4 regions of the Alteromonas australica genome follow, and region 4 is predicted to be linked to each of the others. Evidence: predicted binding sites of a transcription regulator. Region 4 holds the regulator's gene; each other region holds the start of a gene.

Region 1 (4,249 bases), 190 kb from region 4:
GATGTTTATGAAAGTTAGTCATTTATTATGTACGCTGCTCGGATTAATAGCAGTGTCAGGCTGCAGCACCATGTCAACACAGGCTAAGCAAGAAGATTCACAATTTCGATTCGAGAATTTTGAACAAGACAAGGCGTTCAACAACGACTACGCCTATTTAATGTGTTTTAGACAGCGTCCAACTGAGTGGCAACCCGCTAGACACTATGACAGCGGTGAACACAATCTGTGGGTTCGTGCCGTATCATATGAGCGCAGATTACCCTCAACAGAGCGAGAAGCGCTTGTCAACTTTAAGCTTGAATTAGACGCAGGGAAAGACTATCGAATTAACAGAGAAATTAATGACGGTATTGTAAAAGTTTGGATTGAAGAAAAAGATTCAAGTGAGATTATCTCTGAAGTTAAAACGGCGGAACTAAAACGCCCGATTAACGCTCAACTTACCCGTGATTTAAGCTTGTGCCAAGAAAGCACGGTTTAATTATCCGCTTTAAAAGCTAAACTAACCTAATAGGGCAGGCATATTTATTTTTTGCCTGTGTTATTTAGAGCAAGTGGACAATAGCCCAGTTTACCCCGTCTATCTTTAGAGTTTCACTAATCAGTAAATTTCACCGCTTCATTTTGTATTAACGAGCCATATGCATGATATTGTGTGGTGAACAGTTTTTAAAAATCACCGCTTCCTAAACATCACCTCGCCCTTCACATGCGACAAACATAGTTCACCCACTACACTGTAGTTATCATCGCTAAAGAAAAGCTTATGTTTGGGTACGGTGACAAACACAGCAACACCTTCGCTAGAAACATCTTCGTTCACAATACTGTCGATGGCGCCAAGCAAAATATGGCCTCCGCCGGCGTGCTGCTCCTTAGGATGCCCCGCCCTCCCGCTCCCCCTGTGGACGTTTTCGGCGGGGCTCAACATGTGGAAGTTTTCGGCGGGTACTAAATTGCGTACTTTCTCTTCTTTTTCTAACATCTGCTTGGTACCAAAAAGGCCTGCGGTAAGCAGCATGCGCAATCGCCAATGCCAGTATCTTCCTGCTCCAAAGGCTGCATCTGGCCCAGTTAAACAGGCTACTGAGAGCAATCGTGATTCGTGGAATAGTCCAATCATTGGTTGTTCAGCCACCCAAAAAGCATTGAGCTCTTCACGAATGGCTGAACGGAGCCGACTTTCGTAGCCTTCTTTTTCAGCTTGGAAAATATCAACAAAAAGCGGGTCATCTACATAGGCATTAAATAAAATGGATGCGGCAATTTTTAAATCGTCTACCGATAAATGTATTGCTTTAATCTCTTCTTTTTTTGGTGCCAATGATGCTGTTGCAGTATTCATACCCGCCTCCTGAGAAAACCATTGAAATCGCTTTACTTGATTTTCTACTGTACGGGATTACCTTGCCAAAGTTAACAAATATTTAACAAGCTTAATGAATCATGCTAAACGCACTGTCACCCCAACCTGCCAAGCTGCCATTGATGAAGACCAAGGGCGTGCACTCATCTTTTGTTGTTATTCCATCTCCCATGGTTTTCTGGGTTCTGTAGTAAAGCACACGATACGTGCCATCTTGTTTTTCAAATAGCTCTGTAAAGTCAGCCACGCCCATTTTTCGCAGTACCTGCTCATAGGTAGTACCGGTTTCTAATTTAGCGATGTGCTGGCGATTGTTATACTCGCGATCTTCCCAATTGGCGCCGTAGTGACTGTCACTATCTCCTCCTACAGAGACTACGCATCCAGATAACAAAGCTGATGATGCCACGATGGCTGAAAGTAGTATTAATTTCATGTGTGTTCCTTTTTTGTGATAGGTTCTTATTCTTGAAATACTGTAAGCCCTTAATCAATTTCAAGGCCAACTTCTAAGGCACTGATATATAAATAGTTTCAACTTTAAGCCAGCCTTCAAAAGCGCTACACTATGGCGAAAAAAACTAAAAATTAGCAAATTAGACAACTGGATATACATGAACATGCAAGAAAACAACCTTCAACAACTCATGATTGTGTGTCAGCAAATGGCTGAATCAGGAACGCCGCCCTCTGTGGGCCTTTTGCGCGCCAGAGCCCCTTTTAAAGTGTCAGTCACGCAAGCTATCGAAGCCATCAAACGCTTTAATGCGGCGAATGGAACAGCCTCTAAACAAGTTACAGAAAAGCCGAAAGAAACGATAGCATCCTTAACGAAAAGAGTTCAGGCTTTAGAAAAAACCGTTGAAAAATTACTTGAGACAATACAACAATTATCAGAAAAATAGTTGCCTTATGCCTTACCTACTAGCGAGGGGTTAACAACGCTAAGAAATCACCTAAGCTAGCTGCAATAACCTCTTTAGGTGGTTTACCTACCTGTTCTAAGACCACCTCGCCTGTATCGTTAAGTAGGCTAAGTATAAAATCGTCTTCATCGGTAAGGGCAAAAAATAACGTGGGTGCCTGCCTTAACCTTTGTTTCATCAGCAGGTGGCCTATTAGATTTTGTTGTAGGCGCGTAAAGTCATCGCTATTCCATACTTGCAGTAGTTCGCAATTTCCTTGGGGCGCTACTGCGGGCAAATTGTCGCTGAAGTAACGGCTAAAGAATTGGCAATACGCCTTATTTAGGGTGATCCCTAGCGCTTCTTCAACGTTACCAAAAGTAGCAGTGGTGTCGCGCTTTTGCGGTAACCAGGGAACGGCCTCACCTTCGCGGCCTGTGGCTTGATAGCAGGTTGACGGCCAGCTGCTGTCATAAGGAATGGTTAGCCCGCCCTTATTTTGCTGATGATAGGAAATGAAGCTAGATATAAATTGGTCTAATTGATTATCGATTGTCACTGGCTTTATCACATTAAACGGCGATTTTTGCGTTACACTATAGATATCGTTGCTTAAGTCAAGTAAGCAACGAATGCGTATAAACTATTCATATCAAGGCTCATATGACCGACAACGTAAAAGATAACTTAACTGTTTCTGCTCCTGATGGCTTGTCTTTGGGAAAGCAAGTTGAATACGAATTTCATTACAACCCTGACTTACTTCAGGGTGTGCCAAGAAGCCTAAGCAGAGATACGCTATCGTTGAATCCGCTTAACTTGCCTTTCAGCGGAAATGATACTTGGACAGGCTACGAACTTTCCTGGCTAACGCCGAAAGGAAAGCCTCAAGTGGCGATACTTGAATGCCGTGTACCTATTACTTCGCCTAACCTGATTGAATCGAAGTCATTTAAACTCTACCTGAACAGCTTTAATCAAAGTAAGTTTGAAAACGCAAATGCAGTTAAAGATGTCATTCAGTCTGATTTATCTGCATGTGCTGGCAGTGAGGTTGATGTTGCGCTAGTTTTGCCCTCGCAATTTGCTTCTCTCTCATTTAAAGAGTTTGAAGGGGAGTTATTAGATGACCTTGATGTTGAAATAAATGAGTACTCGCCCAACACCGCGTTTTTATCACAGTCAGATAAGAATGTGGAAGAAAGCTTAGTGTCTCACTTATTGAAATCCAACTGCTTAATTACAAGTCAACCTGACTGGGCAAGTGTCATCATTCGCTACCAAGGAAAGGCAATAAACCGTGAAGGCTTATTAAAGTATCTGATAAGCTTCAGGCAACACAATGAATTTCATGAACAATGTGTCGAACGAATATTTTGTGACATTCTCGCCCATTGTGAGGTAGATAAGTTAACTGTATGTGCTCGATATACTCGGCGGGGCGGTTTAGATATCAATCCGTTTCGCTCTAACTTTGAAGCACCATACCCAAATTTTAGACAAGCTCGTCAGTAAAAATACAAATCCGGCGCAAGGTTATTTTCATTTAAGGTTGTGAAATCGCACTTATGGACGCTAAACAATTACAAAGCTATAAACAGCACAGTACCCTACTATCACAATTTATTGTTCGATTGTCGGCGTTTTATGAAGGTCTTTCTGACGACCTCGATAAAGAATTGCAAACCTTGCGAGGGCACCTATCGGGCACCCCGAACTTCACATTGGCAACTGTAAGTATAAACAAGCTAAACCGTGCGCTTCAAAGTCAGGAGATTACGGTTAAGAAATACAATGCGGATGCTATTGCGCGACTCGAAAAATCCATAAAAGTGTTACAAAAAGTGGTGTTTGAAAATGAAGCGCTTAAGCAAAATGCCACAAAGCAATTGATCACCTTGCATCAACCCGTGGGCGATTTGTTCAGTATTTATCCGCTTTTTCAGCAAGCATTAGATTTACATCACAGTGCGTT
Region 2 (4,249 bases), 980 kb from region 4:
AATGCGACGGGCAAGGTCTAGCATGCGCTCACCACTCATTATGCTATCCGCATCCAGTACAATCATAGACTCATAGTTTGCACCCCAGCGCTCACAAAAATCTTTCAGATTACCCACTTTCCTATGGCTGTTTTCTTCCCGGCGACGGTAAAAAACATGGCTAGCATACTGGCCTAAGCGCTTAGTCATGCGGTTCCATGCGCGTAATTCTGCCTCAGCTTTTTGTTCGTCACGTGTATCGCTTAACATGAAGAAATCAAATTGTTCAGCCTGTGTGCTGCCCATAATTTCCCGTACACACGCTTCAAAACCTACCATAATTCTGCGGGTATCTTCATTGTACACCGGCATTACCACCGCGTGTTTTTGCACCAGAGGGCTATCTTGGTCTGGCGCACATTGCTTTTTACGGAGGCTAAGGGGGTCAATGTTGAACAACTGCAATACAAACCCAATTATGCCTGTCCAAAATGCCATGCATAACCAGGCAAAAAGGGTTAATCCAAGACCCAATTGGGCTATTTCAAGGTTCGTTAGCCCGTTGGGCAGAAATATCTCGTATAAACTCCAACCGGCCAGTGCCGTGCTTGGAATAACTAGCATTGCCATAATAAACAAACGCATATGCTCTCCTTTGGTGTTCAGGTGGCTATGGGTCGACGATGCGTCTGTCGACGGTTTCTTTGTCTGCAAACCTTCTTGCAAACCTAGGCTATTACTGTGGTTGGTAGACATAATTCCATACCTCGCTAATACGCTTGCCGTCTTGCTCGATGTAGGCACGCATATCTACCGTTTGTTTCTCTTTGGGTTTCAAGAAGAATGTCGCTCTAATTTCTGCGCCATCTGCAACGGGGTGCATACGTTGCTTCGACACCTGACCGTTACTGGCTTGTACAATGAGTTTTGTCGTATCGCTGTTAAAGCTAAACCCTGAAGGCGCACTAAAGTCGATACTAAATTGACGCGTCGTATTCAGTGATGCATCTTCAAATTCATCACCAGGCAACACCGCAGCCCCTTGGCGCGTGCGAACGACCGACGCCAACTCGCTCACAAATGGGTTTTGTTCCACTGTGCTTAAGTTGTAAGAAAAATAGAGTGACTCACCCGATACAAAGGGCTTATCAGGCGTCCAAAATGCAACAATGTTGTCGTGAATTTCAGAGTTCGTTGGGATCTCAACCACTTCTAAACGGCCTTTTTCAAACCCAGTCTCTGGTGTTACCCACAACCCAGGACGTAGGTGATAATTGGCCTCAGCATCGAGATAGTTGTCCCACTCGCCATCGCGCTGCAACATACCAAACCCTTTGGGGTGGCTGTCACTCAGTGATGTCACTTGTAATCTGCTAGGGTTAGTTAGCGGACGCCAAATTTCTTCACCGGCGTGCGTCACCATAAGTACACCATCGCTATCGTGGACTTCTGGGCGATAGTCGTCGTGACGTTTTTGGGTATTCTCACCGTACAAAAACATGCTGGTAAATGGCGCAATACCTAACTTATCAACGTCTTCACGGGCAAATAACCAACTTTGCACTTTTACCTCTGTGTCGACACCGGGCTGAATAACGAACTTGTAAGCGCCAGCCACGGAAGGGCTCTCTAATCGCGCATATACCGTAATAGGTTGACCTTCCTTCGGCTCAATTAACCAAAACTGAGTAAAATGGGGAAATTCTTCACCTTTGGATAATGCAGTGTCTATCGCCAAGCCTCTGGCAGAGATGCCGTACACTTGATTTTTGCCCACTAGACGGAAGTAAGAAGCGCCGAGGAACACCGCGAATTCATCTTTATATTGCTCATTTTTTATCGGGTAATGAAGGCGAAAACCTGCGAAGCCATTTTCATCTTTCGTATATTGACCCAAGGATGACGCTTTACCATCGTAGCTAAACATCGCCTTTTCAAACGCGATTGGGCTTGCGTCATTATCTGCATCAATAACATTGACGGTCACTGGAAGTTGATACAAGAAACCAGGGTGAAAGAACTGAACCTCATAGTCATTTTCCCCATGCCACAAACTTTGTTCTGGCTTAAAACGAATAGCACGATAGGTTTGGTAATCAATGTCTTTCAATTTGTCATCAAGGCCATGATCATTTTCTTTATAGCTTTGCTCTGCAGACTGCTTTGCTTCATCAATAATAGACTGCAGAATAGGCGAGCTTTCGCCCGGTTGATTGTCTTGATTCACGTTTGTCGCTAATGCCCACGAAGAACCAAATACTGAAAACAGGGCGCCAACCAATAACGCCACACGACGGGTTGTCGCTATTGAAGTAAGTAATTTTGTCGTACCTTTTTGTCTTACCTTGTACACCGTATATCTCCCTTAAGAAATAATGCGCTTTTGAGCCATTGCCCTAAAAAACAAGTTTGGGCTGCGTCCATCCGTTGAAAAATCCAGAACCGAAATGACCTTCAAATTTGCAAAAGCACAGGAAAAAAGTGAAAGCTACACCTAGCAAAGCAAGAGCTGTTCCAATTGCATATTCTTATTAATTTACCTTTATTTTACATTGCCTTACGATCCAAACCCCCTGCAACCACTGTGCTAAACCATTGTGTAAATATGCGCCAGCACTTAGACAAAAGGATAAGTGTTGTGAATTTGCAACACATTCCTTCAGCGTATCGGCCCCTATGTGTAGGACAAGAACCTTTTCCTGTTCTGTTTACGCTAAAACCGTTTGGTCACAAAAAAAGAAAAAGGCATGAAAAACAGATTGATAGATAGCTAATTTGGGTCGAATGTGGAACGCAAGCGCTCGGCTGGCAAGGCAATTGCTGTATGAGTGTCGTGGGATGAAGGTAATAGCGTGTAACTGCCTATAGACATTCACGGGACAACACAGCCTTTCCCATGTAACAACGAGGCAGATAATGATTATCTGTACATAACAAGGAGCATTTATGCGTAAAGCACTCACACTACTTACCGCACTTTTCACCTCAGTTTCAGCGACACTTTCCTTTCCAGCTCTGGCAGACACGCCAGATTGGCGATATGTAGAAGGGGGATACACTAAAATCGACTTCGACGATGATGAATCTTTTGAGCCAGATGGCTTCAACGTCTCCAGCCGATATCTTCTTAACAGCAATATATTTTTAAACGGTGAGTACAACCGCGTAGAAGAGGGCAGCTTTGATCTTGATCTTATTACATTAGGTGCAGGTTATCGTATGCCTATCAATAGCACCACAGACGCCTATTTTACTGCCAACTTTGAACAGCTTGATGCTGACGCCACCGATGAGAATGGCTACAGCATCAATGCTGGTTTGCGTTCTATGGTGACAGAACAAATCGAATTAAATGGTGAAATTGGCTATTACGACGTCTTCGATGGAGAAGCCACCATAAAAATAGGGGCTAACTACTATGTCACCCCTCAATGGGCGTTTGGCGCAAGCTACAAATCTGTTGATGATTTAGACATACTTCAAGTTAACGCCAGATATGCATTTTAATCCTTCCTTTCCTCAGGATGGTTAGCCGGTCACCCGACCGGCTTTTTTATTCTTCATCGTTACCGTTAGCCAAAACGTCCTCTTTTGGACGAATATCCACACTCTCATGAAGCTCTGAATACACCAATACAGCATCACCTGAATGCAGTGCGCTAAGGATTTGCTCAACTTTATCGGTAAGGCTAATTTCCTGTTCGCCATAGTCTGTGCCTTCTCGAAGTACGAAGGCTTCAGCTATGCTGTAAAGGGTGTCTTTTTCGATGGCGTCTAAAGGAATGATCATACGGGGTCCATATAAGGCGTGTCAGAATTGATAGGCAGCACTTCACTAACAAAGCGCTTTACCCGTTCATGTAACCAAACTTTCGGTTTTAAAATAGAGCCTTGCATAAAGCCTACATGCCCGCCACGTTCACTGAGTTCTAACGTGACACTGCGCGCTAGCTCTTCCTCTTTTGGCACAATAAGGTGGTTCATAAAGGGGTCATCAATACTATGTAGAACCAATGTTGGGCAATGTATAGCACTTAGAAAATGATAAGCACTGCATTTTTCGTAGTAATCTTGTGCATCAGCAAAACCGTGCAGTGGCGCGGTAATTTTCTCATCGAACTGTGAGAAACTCGTCATGCTGTCTACATCGTCTTCCGTGAGTTGAATAAGCTTTCGGTAATCAATGTACGCCATCTTTTTCTTCAACGTGTTTTTCATGCTGGCGAGCAGATATTTTTGATAAACTCGGGAAAATCCATGATTAATCGAC
Region 3 (4,249 bases), 1.6 Mb from region 4:
ATCGTTCTTTTTCCAGCAAATTGCACAAAATCATCAAACGGGTTTTATTAGCAATTTGCTTTAAATACTGCTCAGCATCTGCTGCATGTTGATGCATTGCTGAAGGGTCGAGCTTTAGAGTCGCTAGCATAAAATGTTCTCATTTTTCATTGGGGAAACCCCTTAATGCATTATACTAAAGTATATAAGGTTTATCGAAAAGCCCAAATTGACTGTCTAACCTTGACAGTGCTGTTCTTCTTTTCCATCAAATGTTATATATAATATTATCATTATATACTAAATAGGAGATTTTACGTGCTAATAGATATCCCTACTCGATTAAAAAATATTGAGAAACCTATTCGTCGAATTACTGCCAAAGAAGCGGCGCTTGAGATTGAGAAAAATCAAGGGTTACTTTTAGATGTAAGGGAAGCCAGTGAAGTGGCCGAAAAACCGGTAAATAAAGCAACGGCCATTCCAAGAGGCATTTTAGAGATGAAGATGCTGGCACTTGTAAAAGAAGCAGATCGGCCTATATATATCCACTGCGCGTCTGGGGTGCGTGCCTCTTTGGCGGCAGAGCAACTCATGCTTATGGGCTACGAGCAAGTTTCAGTAGTCACTTGTGCGGTGGACGATATTATTGCAGCAGTAACCGATTAACGCTTACTAAGGCCAGTTTCAATATGGTATAACCCCCTAATCCCCGCAGTGAATTGAGAAAGTTAAACCATGCTAAAATCAACGTTGGAACAATGGCGCATGTTTAAGGCGGTTGTGGACGCAGGAGGCTTTAATCAAGCGGCCGCTGTGGTGCATAAAAGCCAATCCAGTGTGCATCATGCTGTGCAAAAATTAGAACATGCCATTGGCGTTGAGCTATTTGAAAATACGGGTAGAAAAGTGCAGCTTTCAGCTCAAGGTGAACTTATGTACCGTCGAGCCACTTTTTTACTCAATGAAGCACAAAAACTCGAGGCGGTAGCAACCAGTTTACAAGCGGGTACAGAAACGCTGCTGAGAATTGCCGTAGACATTATTTTTCCCTCAGACTTACTTTATAACGTCTTAAATAAAGTGTCTGAGGAGTTCCCCTTGCTACGCATAGAAATTGAAGAAACGGTATTGTCGGGCGCAAATTCAATGCTCAATAGTGGCAATGTAGATATCGCCATATCACCTTTTACCTATCCCACGGGGTTTAGTGAAGATCTCTGCGAAATCGAATTTGCAGCGGTAGCACATCCCGACCATCCATTACATGCGCTGGACAGGCCGCTAACATTAGAAGATCTCAAGTCTCATCGACAAATCGTTGTACGAGATTCCTCTGCTGAACGCAAAGTGGATGTTGGCTGGCTTGGTGCAGATCAACGTTGGACCGTCAGCCATATTCGTACGTCGGTGGATATCATTTCCCAAGGACTTGGTTTTGCTTGGCTGCCCATTGCGATTATTAAAAAAGAATTAGAAGAAGGAGCATTACTTCCTTTGCCCCTTGGTAATAACGGGGGGTTACGTAAGTCGCTGCTGTACTTATCATTTGAAGATGGTGACGGACTGGGGCCGGCGGCGCGCTCTTTCATTGGAGAACTGCGATACCAAACCATGAATCTCCCCTCGGCTCACGGTATGTTGCAACCTTGCGGTGAGCCTTTATGTTAATCCTTGCATTATTTGCTGGCCGCTCAATAAGAAACCACAGGTAGCAATAGATAAACCCAACAACGCCACCGCGCCGTCGTCGGTAGCCATACCTATGGCCATAATGAGGACTGCCACCGCCGGTATTAGCCCCATAAAAGGTACTAGTTCTAAAGGCACCATGATAAGTCCGCACAATGCACAACTCAGGGCGATTAACGAGCGAAAAATAGGTTGGCGCATGAAAAACCAACGAGGAATCAGAAACCTATCAACCCTTAATGCATAAGGCTTCATTTTCGTAACCGCCGTATGGAGGTGATCGCCCTCAATTTCGAGCTTCATAATGGCGTTAGGTAACCAAGGGTGGCGACGACCGAGTAATATTTGCAGAGCAATGAGTAATATTGTCACGCCAGTCAGTGATGGTACGCCCGGTATTGCCCCTATGGGCGTAGACGCGATAAACGCAGGCATCGCCAACATGGGGCCAAATCCTCGCTTTTCTAATGCCTGCCAAAAGTCTGCGAAACACATGCTGTTGGTATCAGGTTTCGGCTGCATTTTGCCTAGCAGCTCATATAAGGTCATTGACCGTTCAGCCTTACCGTGCAACATTTTCATTCCCTGTCGGTTATTTTTACCCTAAATGTCCGGCCTGCGTTGTTGCCATGCTTGTTGCTATGCTTGTTGCTATGCTTGTTGCTATAAACCCACCTTCAAAATTATAAAAACAGATATAAAACAATTAACTACATCAACATAAAGCCATTTTTACCGCCAACTTCCATTCTTTATATTGCTGTGAAATGACCTACACATGACGTTAAAGCAGACCAGAGTCCATAGAGATAATGCTAATTATATGCCACACACCGAAAGCGCATTTTGCGCGGTTATCTGAACGATATACCCTAGGAAAACTCAACAAAATGACGTCATGCTGGCCGTATTGTCACGCGGTACGCGAAAAAACGGCCTCCGCCCCGCTTAGAGATTTGACGTGCTGTTCTTTAACATTTTGGGTGCTTAAAACGCAGACACTGAACGCCACTTAAGTGCACTTATAGCTTGTTGGCATACTACCTGCAAAACTGTGAACCATAGTCGGCGTGTGTTTGCAAAATTGAACAGGGTTTTCACTTCAAAACGAGATTCTATTTAAAAATAAACCCCATGCGCCTTGACGTGTGCAATTGCAAATTTAGCCACGACAGGTACTATTCACTGTCGCCGCCAGAATACATTTAGTCAAAAAATAACGATTTATAATATTGATCTTATAGCCTTTTACTCCGTAGTAGTGAGGTTATTGGAAGTTTAGAAAAGGAAATTTACGTGCTTACTGTTTTGCTTGTAGACGACGATGCGGAATTTACAGAAGTTGCCTGTACGATTATTGAGTTTCTCGGTCATGAAGTTCTAACTGCTGCTAATTTAGAAGAAGCAAGAGACTGGTTAACGAAAGAAACCTTCGACCACGTATTACTCGACTTTATGCTACCTGACGGGAGCGGAGCCCATTTATTCGATGAGCTCGATACCCTTCCCAAGCGCCCCCGCGTTACCCTAATCACAGGTCACCCATCAGTGAAGGGCATTATTAAAGGCCTGTGCGGACCGAATATTGATTATCTTGTTAAACCCATTCAACGTGAAGACATAGAAGCGGTTTTATCCGGTAAACCACAAAAAGCCCCTGTGGAAGACGATATTATTGTTAAACACTTTGATTTGTTGATTGGGGAATCTGCGCCAATGCAAGAGCTGTATAAGCTTATTCAACGGGTGAGCAGAACCAGCGCTAATGTCATGCTACTAGGCGAAAGCGGTGTCGGTAAAGAAGTGGTTGCCGCCGCTATCCACCGAGCGTCAGACAGCGAAGGCCCCTATATTGCCACCAACTGTGGCGCATTTTCTAAAGAACTTATTGGCAGTGAACTCTTCGGTCACGAAAAGGGCGCGTTCACTGGCGCTGTGGGGCGCAAAGAAGGCGTGTTCGAACAAGCCGAAGGCGGCACCTTGTTTCTAGATGAAATCACTGAAATGCCTATCGACATGCAACCTAATTTGTTGCGTGTACTTGAAAACAAAGTGGTTATCCGAGTGGGTGGCACTAAAACTATTCCTGTTAATTGCCGCGTGGTTTCGGCAACCAACCGTACCATGGAAGAAATTGCACAAAGCAAAGTGCTGAGGGAAGATATTTATTTTCGATTAGCGGTATTCCCTATCACTATTCCTCCCTTGCGGGAAAGAAAGGAAGACATTCCCCTACTGGCAAAAAGTTTCATTGAAGAATTCAACAAAGACAATGGCTCAAATTTCATTTGGCAATCTAGTCAACTAGACACGCTTCAAGCTTACGATTGGCCAGGTAATGTGCGTGAATTACGCCACTTCGTTCATCGCGCCGCCATAATGAGTGATCCTGAAAAGTCGGCCATTGAGCTTCCAAAAACCATAGAGTCTCCCTTTGCGAAAAAACAAAGTACGGCCCCTGCACTGCAAGCGGGTCGCACAATTGAAGATGTAGAGAAAGAGCTTATCTACGCCACCTTAGAAAAGGTAAATGGCAATAAAACCATGGCAGCTGAGATGTTAGGTATCAGTACAAAAA
Region 4 (4,249 bases):
CGCGGCGGGTTTGGTGCAGTGAGAGAAATTTGTGATACCTTGTTACAAGTGCACGGCAAATTGCATGGCATACACGGAGCCAGTGTATGAACTTATTTGGCTTTAATCGCTTAGGGTTGAGTATTTCTGCACTTTTTACGTTGGCCTTATTAATGTACTTGCCAACCTGGATGAAAGAAGAACCAACATTGGCAAGAGATAAAAGCCTAGACGCGCTGCAGCCTGCATATACAGCCAAAAATATCACCACCACCTTATACGACAAAGACGGAGCGTTAAATCACAAAGTATTTGCGCGCGCAATGGAACACTACGATCAATTGGGGTTTGTTTTGTTTCAACAGCCCAGATATACCTTATATAGCGACAATGCAAAAGCACCGTGGGAAGTCACCGCCGTTGAAGGGACGCTGTACAATAACGAATTAATTCAATTAGAAAATAATGTTTTAATTGAAAACCAAAGCCAAGATGATTTTGTAAGAACCATACAAACGGCGTTTATAGAAATCAATTTGAACAGCAAGCAAATGGCTTCTGACGAGCCAGTGGAAATTCGAGGCTTGCGATATGTAATTAATAGCAACGGGTTTAACGCTAATTTACGTACCCAGGAATATGAGCTAATTGACCATGTACAAACCATTTATTCCCCTAGCAACTAGCCTAATTTTAGGTTTTTTTGCAGTTACAGCGTCGGCGACAGAAAGCGACTTTAACAAACCGATAAAGGTAGATTCTAAATCGCAGTTTGTTGATGGTAAGAATAAAACCTCGTTGTTTAAGGATAACGTGCGTATTTCCCAAGGCACGTTAGTGATTAACGCAGATGAAGTGGAAGTGGTTGCAACAGAAGGCGAAGGCCGTGAGATATTCATCGCCAGAGGCGCGCCAGCAAGTTATTCGCAAACCTTAGAAGACGGCACCCCGGTAACAGCCAAAGCCAATGAAATTCGCTATGAAGTGGTTAATCGCACTCTCTCGTTAGACGGCAATGCAGAGCTGCAACAAGACACCAGTTCTGTGAAAGGCGATAAAATCACCTTTGACATGATTACCGAACAGCTTCTTGCCACCGGCAGCGGTGACAATGATGAAGGCAGAGTGACCACCGTTTTTCGACCAGAAGCGATTCGCAAGCTGACCGATGAGAAGGCGAAAGAAGACGAGAATAACGAGGACGATAACTAACCATGGCAACACTAAGCGCAAGTAACTTAGCCAAAGCCTATAAATCTCGCCAAGTAGTGAGAGACGTTAGTTTGTCGGTCTCAACCGGGCAAATCGTGGGCTTATTAGGCCCTAACGGCGCAGGTAAAACCACCACCTTTTACATGATTGTGGGTCTTGTGCCACTAGATAAGGGAAAAATCACCATTGATGATGGTGAGCTCACCCACCAGCCTATGCACGAACGCGCACGTAAGGGCATTGGCTACCTGCCACAGGAAGCCTCTATTTTTCGCAAGCTAACCGTGTTTGAAAACATCATGGCGATTTTACAGACACGAAAAGATTTAAATTCATCACAACAGGAAGAAGAAGCCGACGCCCTTCTTGATGAATTTAATATTAACCATATACGTAATAGTACAGGAATGAGTTTATCAGGTGGAGAACGCCGGCGCGTAGAGATTGCGCGTGCGCTAGCAGCCAATCCGCAATTTATTTTACTCGATGAACCATTTGCTGGTGTTGATCCTATATCGGTTAATGATATAAAGAAGATAATACAGCACCTTCGTGATAGAGGTATCGGTATCCTCATTACAGACCACAATGTACGAGAAACATTGGATGTATGTGAAAAAGCCTACATTGTGAGTCACGGTGAATTAATAGCCCAAGGAACGGCAGAGCAGGTTTTAAGTAATCAAAAAGTAAGGGATGTATACCTAGGTGAACAATTCAGGCTATAGTTAATGTAACAGAATTGTCATTTTTCAAATTATGCACCTGGTATATTCACAATAAGAGCACAGTAAATAAGACGTAGATGAAACCATCTTTACAGTTAAAGTTCAGTCAACAACTTACCATGACACCTCAGCTACAGCAGGCGATAAAACTGCTGCAGCTGTCAACGCTCGACCTGCAACAGGAGATCCAGGAAGCCCTAGACTCAAATCCTCTACTTGAAGTAGAAGAAGGCAGTGATGAGCCTCAATTAGAGAAAAACAATATCGACGGGGATGACGTCGCTCAAGACGCCGTTACTACCGCATCAAGCGATACGCTTGAAGCCGGTGACGCATTAGAGAAGAATGACCTACCTGATGAATTACCCATAGACAGCACGTGGGACGAATATTACTCAGCGTCTTCTGCACCCGCCCCTGGGCCCTCGAATAATGACGATGAGCAGATTTTCCAAGGCGAAACCACCGAAGACATTCAAGCACATTTGCTATGGCAAATGCGTCTTACCCACTTTTCAGATACTGACCGTGCCATCGCAACGGCTATTATCGATTCAATTGACGAGTCTGGTTATCTTACCGTCACCCTTGACGACATTTTAGATTCTGTAAATTCCGAAGATATGGAAGAGCCGGTTGAATTGGACGAAGTAGAATGTGTGTTAAAACGCATTCAAATGTTCGACCCCATTGGTTCAGGCTCTCGTACACCGCAAGAATGCTTGATGGTTCAGCTTCGCCAATTTTCAGATGATACGCCTTGGTTAAAAGAAGCCAAACAACTGATAGAAGAATACTCAGACCTACTCAGTAGCAAAGACTATCGTACGCTGATGCGTAAAAGCCGTCTTAAAGAAGATCAATTACGCGAAGCTATGCGCTTGTTGCAAACATTGAATCCTCGCCCAGGTAGCGCTCTTATCACTAAAGAGCCTGAGTATGTTATACCCGATGTCTCGGTCACCAAGAAAAATGGTCGTTGGGTGGTTGAACTTAATCCAGATAGCTTGCCTAAACTTAGTGTGAACCAGCAATATGCGGCCATGAGCAGAAGAGCGAAAAATAGTAGCGACTCGCAGTTCATTCGCTCTCATATGCAGGAAGCAAAATGGTTTATTAAAAGTCTTGAATCAAGAAACGACACCTTGATGAAGGTTGCAAATTGTATTGTGCAGCAACAAATGGGCTTTTTTGAATATGGCCCTGAAATGATGAAGCCCATGGTGCTTAACGATGTTGCTGAAATGGTTGATATGCATGAATCCACCATTTCACGTGTCACCACGCAAAAGTATATGCATACCCCACGTGGGATATTTGAATTGAAGTACTTCTTTTCTAGTCACGTTGCCACGGAGTCTGGGGGTGAGTGTTCATCTACTGCCATCCGCGCGCTGATTAAAAAGCTTGTAGCGGCTGAAACGCCAAGCAAGCCACTAAGTGATAGCAAGATTGCTCAATTGTTGGCCGAACAGGGCATTAAAGTCGCCCGGCGGACAATAGCAAAATACCGGGAATCATTGTCGATTCCACCGTCTAACCAGCGAAAGAGCTTACTTTAACTGGCTCATAAATATAAGGAAGACGAAATATGCAAATCAACCTTACTGGTCATCACGTCGAAATCACCGACTCTTTGCGTAATTATGTCGATACCAAGTTCAGCAAACTAGAGAGGCACTTTGATCACATTTCTAATGTGCATGTCATTCTCAATGTTGAAAAACTTAATCAGAAAGCCGAAGCGACCATGCATTTAAGTGGCGCTGAGGTTTTTGCTTCCTCTGAAAATACTGATATGTATGCAGCAATAGACAGCATGGTTGACAAACTAGACAGGCAAGTCATAAAGCATAAGGAAAAGCTGAAAAAGCATTAACTCACGCTTATGGAAATTCAAGCAATCGTAAGTTTGGACCGCACTGAATGTGCGGTTCAATGTAACAGCAAAAAACGAATTCTAGAGATCATCAGTAATATCGCTGCCAAAAACAACGATAATATTGATGAAACGACAGTACTCACTAGCCTATTGAACCGCGAGAGAATGGGCAGTACGGGTATTGGAAATGGTATTGCACTGCCTCATGGTCGACTGGCAGGATTGGAAAGTGTTATCGCCATTATTGTAACTAGTAACCCTGCCATCAACTTTGACGCGCTGGACAACCAACCGGTAGATATTTTCTTTGCCTTATTGGTTCCAGAAGAGCAAACCGAGGGGCACTTACAAACCCTAGCCACGGTTGCAGGTAAATTGAGTGACAAAGAGACCGTGAAGGCAATTAGGCGTGCCACCAATAGCGACGATATTATTGCAGCGCTAAGCT

The links. Region 4 encodes sigma-54, which starts transcription at its own class of promoters, with help from an activator protein. Its sites were predicted from a motif close to GTTGGCACGNNNNTNGNNT; they were not measured.
Region 1: EP13_RS04595 (DUF3192 domain-containing protein) is a predicted target of sigma-54. The motif match lies at 1,858-1,876, and genes of this name have one in related genera.
Region 2: EP13_RS18255 (glucan biosynthesis protein) is a predicted target of sigma-54. The motif match lies at 2,480-2,498, and genes of this name have one in related genera.
Region 3: EP13_RS11065 (exopolysaccharide biosynthesis protein) is a predicted target of sigma-54. The motif match lies at 2,484-2,502, and genes of this name have one in related genera.

Annotation. Positions count from the first base shown of each region.
Region 1 is NZ_CP008849.1:1,046,092-1,050,340, reverse strand. It holds gene EP13_RS04605 (hypothetical protein) at 8-484, shown strand; gene EP13_RS04600 (hypothetical protein) at 680-1,348, opposite strand; gene EP13_RS04595 (DUF3192 domain-containing protein) at 1,440-1,805, opposite strand; gene EP13_RS04590 (hypothetical protein) at 1,984-2,274, shown strand; gene syd (SecY-interacting protein) at 2,294-2,833, opposite strand; gene queF (NADPH-dependent 7-cyano-7-deazaguanine reductase QueF) at 2,938-3,789, shown strand; gene EP13_RS04575 (GGDEF domain-containing protein) at 3,843-4,249, shown strand, end outside.
Region 2 is NZ_CP008849.1:4,191,135-4,195,383, forward strand. It holds gene mdoH (glucans biosynthesis glucosyltransferase MdoH) at 1-735, opposite strand, end outside; gene EP13_RS18255 (glucan biosynthesis protein) at 716-2,332, opposite strand; gene EP13_RS18260 (porin family protein) at 2,926-3,486, shown strand; gene EP13_RS18265 (YheU family protein) at 3,533-3,769, opposite strand; gene EP13_RS18270 (hydrolase) at 3,766-4,249, opposite strand, start outside.
Region 3 is NZ_CP008849.1:2,494,592-2,498,840, forward strand. It holds gene EP13_RS11050 (ArsR/SmtB family transcription factor) at 1-130, opposite strand, end outside; gene EP13_RS11055 (rhodanese-like domain-containing protein) at 298-648, shown strand; gene EP13_RS11060 (LysR family transcriptional regulator) at 718-1,650, shown strand; gene EP13_RS11065 (exopolysaccharide biosynthesis protein) at 1,642-2,247, opposite strand; gene EP13_RS11070 (sigma-54-dependent transcriptional regulator) at 2,968-4,249, shown strand, end outside.
Region 4 is NZ_CP008849.1:859,413-863,661, reverse strand. It holds gene kdsC (3-deoxy-manno-octulosonate-8-phosphatase KdsC) at 1-90, shown strand, start outside; gene lptC (LPS export ABC transporter periplasmic protein LptC) at 87-665, shown strand; gene lptA (lipopolysaccharide transport periplasmic protein LptA) at 634-1,191, shown strand; gene lptB (LPS export ABC transporter ATP-binding protein) at 1,194-1,919, shown strand; gene EP13_RS03740 (RNA polymerase factor sigma-54) at 1,997-3,481, shown strand; gene hpf (ribosome hibernation promoting factor) at 3,511-3,798, shown strand; gene ptsN (PTS IIA-like nitrogen regulatory protein PtsN) at 3,808-4,249, shown strand, end outside.